Regions from separate parts of the Vibrio aestuarianus genome, predicted to be linked through region 1. Evidence: predicted binding sites of a transcription regulator. Region 1 holds the regulator's gene; the other holds the start of a gene.
The links. Region 1 encodes CRP, which controls carbon source genes, mostly activating them, when cyclic AMP is high. Its sites were predicted from a motif close to TGTGANNNNNNTCACA; they were not measured.

Region 1 (4,987 bases):
CTCTGAAACCTTGCTTCATAGCTACCGAGACTTACGTCGCCGACTAAAAACGAACCTACCAGACACCCTATATCGTGAAGCCCTGCAATTCGAATTACAGCTCGAAAAGCAGCAACAGTCTGATTTAGTCGACTGCATCAACGCATTACCATTAGCAAATAATACTGGTCAGCCTCTCACACAACGCTACTGCCGCTTATTGGCTGCTGAACATCTGTGTCGTGCATTCGCTGAACCAGCACCACAATCTGGAAAAGCATAACCCAGCGAATTATCTGTTTCGTGTATACTCTTTCGTATCCTACATAAACCTTATTCCCTATGACTCAATTTATCGCGGCCACTGGGCTTAAAAATCCTCATTTACAAACGCTCATACCACGCTTATTACGTAAAAAAGCACGTTTTGAACCGCTATGGCAAACCTTACCTACCGATGATGGTGATTTTCTTGACTTGGCTTGGAGCGAAGATAGGCATTCAGAGCAAAGTAAAAACAAACCTTTATTCGTTCTGTTTCATGGGCTAGAAGGAAGCTTTTATAGCCCTTACGCTAACGGGTTAATGCATGCATTCGCCGAAAGTGGTTGGTTGTCAGTAATGATGCATTTTCGCGGCTGCAGCGGTAAACCCAATCACCTTGCGCGGGCTTATCATTCCGGCGAAATAGAAGATGCGCGTTTTGTTTTGCAATATTTGCGCGAACAACATGTAGGGCGACCTATCGTCGCTGTAGGTATTTCGCTTGGTGGTAACATGCTGGCCAATTATCTAGCTGAATATCACGAAGACCCTATTGTCGATGCCGCAACAATCGTTTCAGCACCGCTTGATCTCGCCGCCTGCTCACAACGCATTGAGCAGGGATTTTCAAAAGTCTACCGCGACTATTTACTCTCCTCGCTAAAAAGTAACGCGCTGAAAAAACATCATCTTTTACAAGATGCACTTAACCTCTCTTCTTGTCAGATCAGTAGCATTAAGAAGCTGTATCAATTCGATGATTTAATCACAGCCCCCTTGCATGGTTTTAAAGATGCTCATGACTATTATCAACAATGTTCTGGACTACATAAACTCAAGCAGATCCATGTACCCTTACAAATTATTCACGCTAAAGACGACCCATTCATGACCGATGCTGTGATTCCAAAATTCGTTTTACCGGAAAATATCGACTATCGCTTATTTAACCAAGGTGGACATGTCGGCTTTATTTCAGGCAGTGCATTGAAACCAACTTTTTGGCTGGAACAAGCCTTACCTGCCTATTATGAAAGCCTGTGTAAACCGTCATGAAATAGCTGCCATCACAATGCTATTTAGGGTATAACTGCCAGCCTTCAACATGACAGTTAAGAGGTCGTCATGATTATTCCTTGGCAACAAATTGCTCCTGATACACTCGATAATCTCATTCAAGAATTTGTCTTACGTGAAGGAACAGATTACGGTGAACAAGAGATATCTTTGCAACAAAAAATCGAACAAGTGAAGCAGCAGTTAGCAAGTGGTGAAGTTGCCATAGTCTATTCTGAATTGCACGAAAGTGTCGATATTCAAGTGCGTAAATCGTTTTAGCGCACCGCAATCTAGTCTTTCCGTGCTATATTGCGACAATAAATAACAAGTACGTTACATAAAGACAGGGTTTGTCATGTCAGCAAAACATCCGATTATAGCCGTCACGGGCTCATCCGGTGCCGGTACTACCACAACCTCTGAAGCGTTTCGCAAAATGTTCAATATGATGAGCATTAAACCTGCTTGGGTTGAAGGCGACAGCTTCCACCGTTTCACACGTCCAGAAATGGACGTAGAGATCCGTAAAGCACGAGAGCAAGGCAAACACATCAGTTATTTTGGTCCCCAAGCTAATGACTTTGGCGCACTGGAAGAGTTTTTTCGCCAATACGGCAAACTAGGAACAGGGCAAGTTCGTCGCTACCTGCATTCATTTGATGAAGCCGTTCCCTATAACCAAATGCCAGGAACGTTTACTCCATGGCAAGATTTGCCAGAAAATTCTGATGTTATGTTCTACGAAGGGTTACATGGTGGTGTGGTCGATGGTGATGTCAACGTGGCTCAACATGTCGATTTTTTGATTGGCATGGTGCCGATTGTTAACCTAGAGTGGATCCAAAAATACGTACGTGATACGCGCGATCGTGGTCATTCACGCGAAGCTGTAATGGACTCGATTGTTCGCTCGATGGACGACTACCTCAATTACATCACCCCACAGTTTTCTCGCACCCATATTAACTTCCAGCGCGTGCCCACAGTCGATACCTCAAACCCGCTCAACGCAAAGGGTATCCCCAGTTTGGATGAAAGCTTCGTGGTGATAAGGCTACGTGGCATTAAGAATGTCGATTTCCCCTATTTACTGGCCATGATTGATGGTTCATTTATGTCGCGCCATAACACCATCGTTGTTCCTGGTGGCAAGATGAGTTTTGCCATGGAGCTGATTGTTCGCCCTATCCTGCAACAATTAATTGAAACAGGGAAAATTGGATAATATTTTTGCACTTTTTACGGTTACTTTTCATACCGTGATCATGTGCACATTTTTGCTTAAATTATCGTGTAGTCGACACGATTAAAGTCAAGAAATCGTTTCCGAAAAAGGATACTATTCTTAACCGAAACACAAGTTAGCTTGCAGCACTTGTAAAGTGCTCTTATCCTAGTAAGTCAATTTAAAGGCTTAGCTAAAATATGGAAAGCAGCAAGCGTACCCTGCAGAGGAAGTGAGATATTATGGTTCTAGGTAAACCTCAAACCGACCCAACACTAGAGTGGTTTCTTTCACACTGTCATATTCATAAGTACCCATCAAAGAGCACGCTGATCCACGCGGGCGAGAAAGCTGAAACGTTGTACTACATCGTTAAAGGTTCTGTTGCGGTTCTTATTAAAGACGAAGAAGGTAAGGAGATGATCCTTTCTTACCTAAACCAAGGTGACTTTATCGGTGAACTTGGTCTATTCGAAGAAGACCAAGAACGTACCGCTTGGGTTCGTGCTAAATCTCCTTGTGAAGTGGCAGAGATTTCATTTAAGAAATTCCGTCAACTTATCCAGGTGAATCCAGATATTCTAATGCGCCTATCTGCTCAGATTTCACGTCGTTTACAAGTGACTAGTCAAAAAGTAGGTGACCTTGCGTTCCTTGACGTAACGGGCCGTATTGCTCAAACGCTACTAAACCTAGCGAAACAACCTGACGCAATGACTCACCCAGATGGCATGCAAATCAAGATCACCCGTCAAGAAATCGGTCAAATCGTTGGCTGTTCTCGTGAAACAGTTGGTCGTATCTTGAAAATGCTAGAAGAGCAGAACCTAATTTCTGCACACGGTAAAACTATCGTGGTATACGGAACTCGTTAATTTCAACAGAAATTGAGAGACTGAATCGATAAAGCCACCTTGGGAAACTTAGGTGGCTTTTTGTTGGCAAAGGCTCAGCACAATTTTATTGCATATCAGTGCTTTCAAAAATCTTGTCAGCTGAAGCGGCAACAAACCCACTATATAACTCACCGTTTGCCATTGGATAGCGTTTGGCAAACTCGTAAAAACCGCCCGGAATCATCTCAACACCATCACTAAATTGCACCGGTACTTTATCTGCCATGGTGGAAGATTGTTCTAGCAGCACCTCTGGCGTGCCTTTCACTTCTCCGCCATTTTCATTAATAACAAAGCCAGCTTGGCGAAGGTGAGCATTCACCGCTTTGACTTCATTAAACGCATTCAACTGGTTAACACTAACGGTAAAATGATTGGCCCCATAGCCATGAGCTGCCAACCATGCGGCGTATTCACTTTCCTGAGCCAAAGTGAGGTAATCGCTATGGGCTATCTGCCATAATCGACCACTATACAAAAAGTCGCTACTGGTGAGTTTGTCGCTATCTACTTGCTCTACCAGTTTGGCTACAATCGCTTGCAACTCAGGTGAGCACTCTGCCACTTTTAGCTCACTAATGAAAACCTTAGGCTGCGTTGGATCAGGATGTTCATAGTGCTTCGCGACTAACTTCTTACTTTCAAATTGATAATCACCACACGCTGTATAACCTAATGCTAAAAAAGGCTTAGCCAGTGTTTCAATCCCCAGGGGAGCAACATTAAAGGTTCGCAAAGCGATATGATCATTGATCAAAGCTTCATCTTCTTGAAGCAATTGATGAACTTTGTCAGCCGAAGGACAAAGACGTTGAATATAGTCATTCCATAGCGATTGAAATAAAACGGTTGGCGTCATAACGCCTCCTTGTCAGCAATGTGTCTAGCAAGCGATATACCTTGAGTATGTATAAAGCCTTAGTTTCAGTATGAGGTTATTGGATAAATATTGCCGCTTAATATTTATTGAAACGATTCAGAAAATACATCCAGCGGCAATTCAACCTGTGACGTTAAGTTGTGTATTGATCCAGGTTTCAGGATCTATACCCAAACCACTTGAAGTGGCAGGTAGGTGGCAAGTGAGTAAATCCCCATGAGCATAGATAAACTATGTAATTGGGGTGAACAAACGTAGCCAACACCGCTGCAACTTCAAGTAGAAAGGGGATAAGCCTCTTCTATGAGAGGCTTTTTATTATTCCGTAGGTTATAGCTCAACCCCAGGGCTGAGAGTGGCAGGTAATTCTGTTGCCTGCCCTTCCATTGAAGCCATAGGGTATGCACAGTAATCAGCCGCGTAATAAGCACTCGGGCGCAAGTTACCCGATGCCCCCGGCCCACCAAATGGTGCATCACCACTCGCACCAGTTAATTGGCGATTACGGTTTACGATACCAGCGCGGATATGATCAACAAAATAATCCCACTCGGCATCATCAGTTGATACTAAACCTGCAGACAAACCAAAACGGGTAGCATTGGCCAACTCAACCGCTTGCTCTAAAGTCTGATAGCGCACCACTTGTAATAACGGGCCAAAGTATTCTTCGTCAGGCAACTC
Region 2 (4,987 bases), 160 kb from region 1:
GAGTAACGTCTTTACCTAGTACGTAACCTGCAGATTCTACCGCTTCTTTGATTGCAGCTAGTGCAGCAGCGTTAGATTCTAGGTTAGGAGCGAAACCACCTTCATCACCAACTGCAGTGCTTAGGCCTTTAGCTTTAAGAACTTTAGCTAGGTTGTGGAATACTTCTGCACCGATACGTAGAGCTTCTTTAAGAGTCTTAGCGCCAACTGGTTGGATCATGAACTCTTGAATATCTACGTTGTTGTCTGCGTGCTCACCACCGTTGATGATGTTCATCATTGGTAGAGGCATAGAGAACTGACCAGCAGTACCGTTTAGCTCAGCGATGTGCTCGTATAGAGGCATGCCTTTAGCTGCAGCTGCTGCTTTAGCGTTTGCTAGAGAAACAGCAAGAATTGCGTTAGCACCGAAGTTAGATTTGTTCTCAGTACCATCTAGGTCGATCATCACTTGGTCGATAGCCGCTTGATCTTTAGCATCTTTACCAACTAGAGCGTCAGCGATTGGGCCGTTTACAGCAGCAATAGCTTTAAGAACACCTTTACCTAGGAAACGTGATTTGTCACCGTCACGTAGCTCAAGAGCTTCGCGAGAACCTGTAGATGCGCCAGATGGAGCAGCAGCCATACCTACGAAACCGCCTTCTAGGTGAACTTCAGCTTCTACTGTTGGGTTACCACGTGAGTCGATGATTTCGCGACCTAGAACTTTAACGATCTTAGACATTAATGTTTCCTCTCGTTGAATTTAAATGTCAAAACTATAAAGGGCAGCAGCACAACAATTGCAACTGCCCGTATCCTTGTTACTTCTCTGATTCACCGCGTTGGAACTCACCTGCTGCTTTAATAAAGCCTGCAAATAGTGGGTGACCATCACGAGGGGTTGATGTGAATTCTGGGTGGAACTGAGCTGCTACAAACCATGGGTGAGCAGGGTTCTCTATCACTTCAACCAATTTCTTGTCAGCAGACAGACCTGATACTTTTAGGCCAGCTTTCTCGATCTGCGGACGAAGATTATTGTTGACTTCATAACGGTGACGGTGGCGTTCATGAATTGTCGCACTCCCGTAAAGCTCGTACGCTTTGGTGCCTTTTTCTAGGTGGCAAAGCTGCGAACCTAAACGCATAGTACCACCAAGATCAGATTTTTCAGTACGTTCTTCTACGTTACCTTCACCATCTACCCATTCGGTAATTAAGCCTACCACAGGGTATTTTGTTTCTTTGTTAAATTCTGTTGAATGTGCACCTTTTAGGCCAGCAACATTACGCGCGAATTCAATTAGCGCTACTTGCATGCCAAGACAAATACCCAAGTAAGGTACTTTATTTTCACGTGCATACTGTGCGGCAAGGATTTTGCCTTCAATACCACGGTCACCGAAACCACCAGGAACTAAAATAGCGTCCAAGTCAGCGAGCACTTCCGTACCTTTCGTCTCAACATCTTGTGAATCAATATATTTGATTTTAACACTTAGACGATTCTTCAGGCCTGCATGTTTCAATGCTTCGTTAACTGATTTATAGGCATCTGGTAATTCAATGTATTTACCAACCATACCGATAACGACTTCAGCAGTAGGGTTCGCTTCTTCGTAAATCACTTGTTCCCATTCTGCAAGGTTCGCTTCTGGCGCGTTAATACCAAAACGGTTACAAACAATATCATCAAGACCTTGAGCTTTGATCAACTGAGGGATTTTGTAGATTGAATCCACATCCTTCATTGAGATAACTGCTTTTTCTGGCACGTTACAGAACAGGGCAATTTTCTTACGCTCGTTCGCTGGGATCATACGATCGCTACGGCAAACCAGAATATCAGGTTGAATACCAATAGAAAGCAGTTCTTTCACTGAGTGTTGTGTTGGCTTAGTTTTCACTTCACCAGCAGCAGCAAGATAAGGCACTAAAGTAAGGTGCATGAACATTGCGTGTTCGCGGCCAACTTCAATCGCTAGCTGACGAATAGCTTCCATGAACGGTAGTGATTCGATATCACCTACTGTACCGCCAACCTCAACGATAGCCACATCGTGACCTTCGGAGCCTGCGATAACGCGGTCTTTGATAGCGTTAGTAATATGAGGGATAACCTGAATCGTTGCACCTAGGTAATCACCACGGCGCTCTTTACGCAATACATCGGCATAAACACGACCAGCAGTAAAGTTATTGCGCTTAGTCATTTTGGTACGAATGAAACGTTCGTAGTGACCAAGGTCAAGGTCTGTTTCAGCGCCATCTTCCGTGACAAACACTTCACCATGTTGAGTTGGGCTCATTGTGCCCGGGTCAACGTTGATGTAAGGGTCAAGCTTCATCATAGTCACTTTAAGACCACGAGCTTCTAAAATCGCCGCAAGAGATGCTGCCGCAATACCTTTACCTAGAGAGGATACAACCCCGCCAGTAACAAAAATGTAATTTGTCGTCATGTTTAACCTGAAATTGGTTGAATGAGGGAAATGGATTTCTTCTGGACGGGATGAAAATATACCAGAAGCCCTTATCCGCTACAACGTGAAATCTATCACACTGTTGTTTTTTATTTTTTGCTTCAAATCAAAGTGCACCACTCGATATGACTTATTGCACCACGCAAAAGCAGAAAATTAGCCTCAAAAAGTCAACATAGCCTTCAAGATTTATTTTTTGCTGTTTCTAATATTTTCACTTCATTCCACATCGCATCTAACTCATCCAATGAAAAGTCCGTTAGCTGTTTTTCATTTTCTGCCACCATAGCTTCAATCGCTTGAAATCGGCGAGAAAACTTGCGATTTGCTTTATTCAACGCCACTTCTGGGTCGGTTTTTAAATGCCTAGCCAAATTAACCGTAGCGAATAGCAAATCCCCCATTTCATCTTCCACTCGTGCAAAGTCAGGATTGACTTGCAAAGCTTCTTCCATGACCTCGTCGATTTCCTCATGAACCTTATCAACAACAGGCCCAAGTGAATTCCAATCAAAACCGTATTTGGCACACTTTTTTTGGATTTTTGTAGCACGTAAAAGTGAAGGGAATGATTGTGGTATTGAGTCTAGAATACTTTGTTGTTTTTTGCCTGCTTGCGCTTTCTCTTTGGCTTTTTCTGCTTCCCAGTTGGCGTTTATTTGGGCTTCATTCTCAAACTTAGTATCAGAAAAAACATGCGGATGGCGGCGCGTTAGCTTTTCATTGACCGCAGCAACGACTTCTGAAAAATCAAACAAACCTTGTTCTTTGGCCATTTGGCTATAAAAAATCACTTGGAAAAGTAAGTCACCTAATTCTTCTTTTAGGTTTGGCCAGTCTTGATTATGAATGGCATCGACCACTTCGTAGGTTTCTTCAATAGTATAAGGAACCACACTTTCAAAAGTTTGCTTATTATCCCAAGGGCAACCATTTTCTGGGTCACGCAATTGCGCCATGATCTGTTCAAGTTGTTCAATTGGATGACTCATTTTTTTGTCCTTAACATCAATTTTTAAAGAAAAAGGTGAGCAGCTAAAGCCACTCACCTTTTAATCGCATTTTGTATTCACTAATTAAATCAGCCAAGACGCTTCACTAACATCACATCTTTCAACTGTTCAAGTCGTTTAATCACTCGTGATAATACTTCAATATTATTGAGTTCAAGATCAAAGTCCATGATCAACAATTGGCGCTTATAATCCACTCGGCTTTTCATACTCGGCACTTTGATTTTTTCGTTGGCTAACAAGGTGGTAATGTCTTTGATTAGTCCACTACGTTCCATTGCCTCAATGCGCAGCGTCAGAATGTACAAACCAACAGAACCCCCGCCCCATACGGTATCAATGATACGCTCTGGAGCATGATGACTAAGTTCTTCGAGCTGCTCACAATCACTGCGATGCACTGAAATACCTCGCCCTTGAGTAATGTAGCCCTTGATGAGATCACCAGGAATGGGCTGACAGCAACGCGCTAAATGGGTCATTAAGTTGTCAACCCCTTCCACTACAACTGCATCTTTATGTGGCCTGCTTTGTTGTGGTGTTCGAGCTTCTGACTCTTGAAGCTTTTCGAGCGCCTGTCGATCTTCTTGTTCAGCCGTTGGCTTATTGACTAAGGCATTAATGTGATTAACGATTTGGTTAATGCGTAAATCACCGCTACCAATACCGACAAATAGCTCATCCGGTGTATTTACGTTAAAGCGTTTTAGAGCGTATTTTTCGGCATCTTTTAATGTCGCGCCAATTTTAGCTAATTCATCGTCGAGAATTTCACGCCCAGCTTCTAGGTTCTTTTCACGACTCTGCTTACGGAACCACGCGTTAATCTTCGCGCGCGCACGACCAGAATGAACAAAACCTGTCGATGGGTTTAGCCAATCACGCGATGGGTTGGGCTCTTTCTGTGTGATAATCTCAACTTGATCACCCATTGATAATTTATGAGTAAAAGGCACGATACGTCCTGCCACTTTAGCCCCAATACAACGGTGCCCAACTTCAGAGTGAATATGGTAAGCAAAATCGAGTGGTGTCGCGCCCATTGGCAAATCGACAACATCACCACGAGGGGTAAACGCGTATACGCGGTCATCAAATACCTGGCTTCGAAGTTCATCTAACATTTCGCCAGAATCAGACATCTCTTCTTGCCAATCCAGTAGCTTACGTAACCACGTAATTTTCTCGTCATAGCCACTTCGGGCGTTTGATGCACCTTCTTTGTATTTCCAGTGCGCAGCAACCCCAAGTTCAGATTCTTCGTGCATCTGTTTGGTTCGAATTTGGATCTCGATGGTTTTGCCTTCCGGCCCTAAAATCACAGTATGGATGGATTGATAACCGTTGGGTTTAGGGTTAGCGACATAGTCATCAAACTCGCTAGGAAGATGTTTATATTTAGTATGTACAACCCCTAATGCGGCATAGCAGTCTTGCAGTTTATCAGCAATAATCCGTACGGCACGCACATCAAATAGCTCATCAAAAGCGAGGTTTTTCTTTTGC

Region 2: pyrG (CTP synthase) is a predicted target of CRP. The motif match lies at 2,532-2,547, and genes of this name have one in related genera.

What each region holds. Positions count from the first base shown of each region.
Region 1 is NZ_JAKNYQ010000001.1:642,060-647,046, reverse strand. It holds gene MCT08_RS03090 (TIGR02444 family protein) at 1-262, shown strand, start outside; gene MCT08_RS03085 (hydrolase) at 322-1,299, shown strand; gene MCT08_RS03080 (YheU family protein) at 1,369-1,581, shown strand; gene MCT08_RS03075 (phosphoribulokinase) at 1,658-2,527, shown strand; gene crp (cAMP-activated global transcriptional regulator CRP) at 2,770-3,402, shown strand; gene MCT08_RS03065 (DUF1338 domain-containing protein) at 3,488-4,282, opposite strand; gene astD (succinylglutamate-semialdehyde dehydrogenase) at 4,634-4,987, opposite strand, start outside.
Region 2 is NZ_JAKNYQ010000001.1:799,356-804,342, reverse strand. It holds gene eno (phosphopyruvate hydratase) at 1-727, opposite strand, end outside; gene pyrG (CTP synthase) at 807-2,447, opposite strand; gene mazG (nucleoside triphosphate pyrophosphohydrolase) at 2,651-3,460, opposite strand; gene relA (GTP diphosphokinase) at 3,550-4,987, opposite strand, start outside.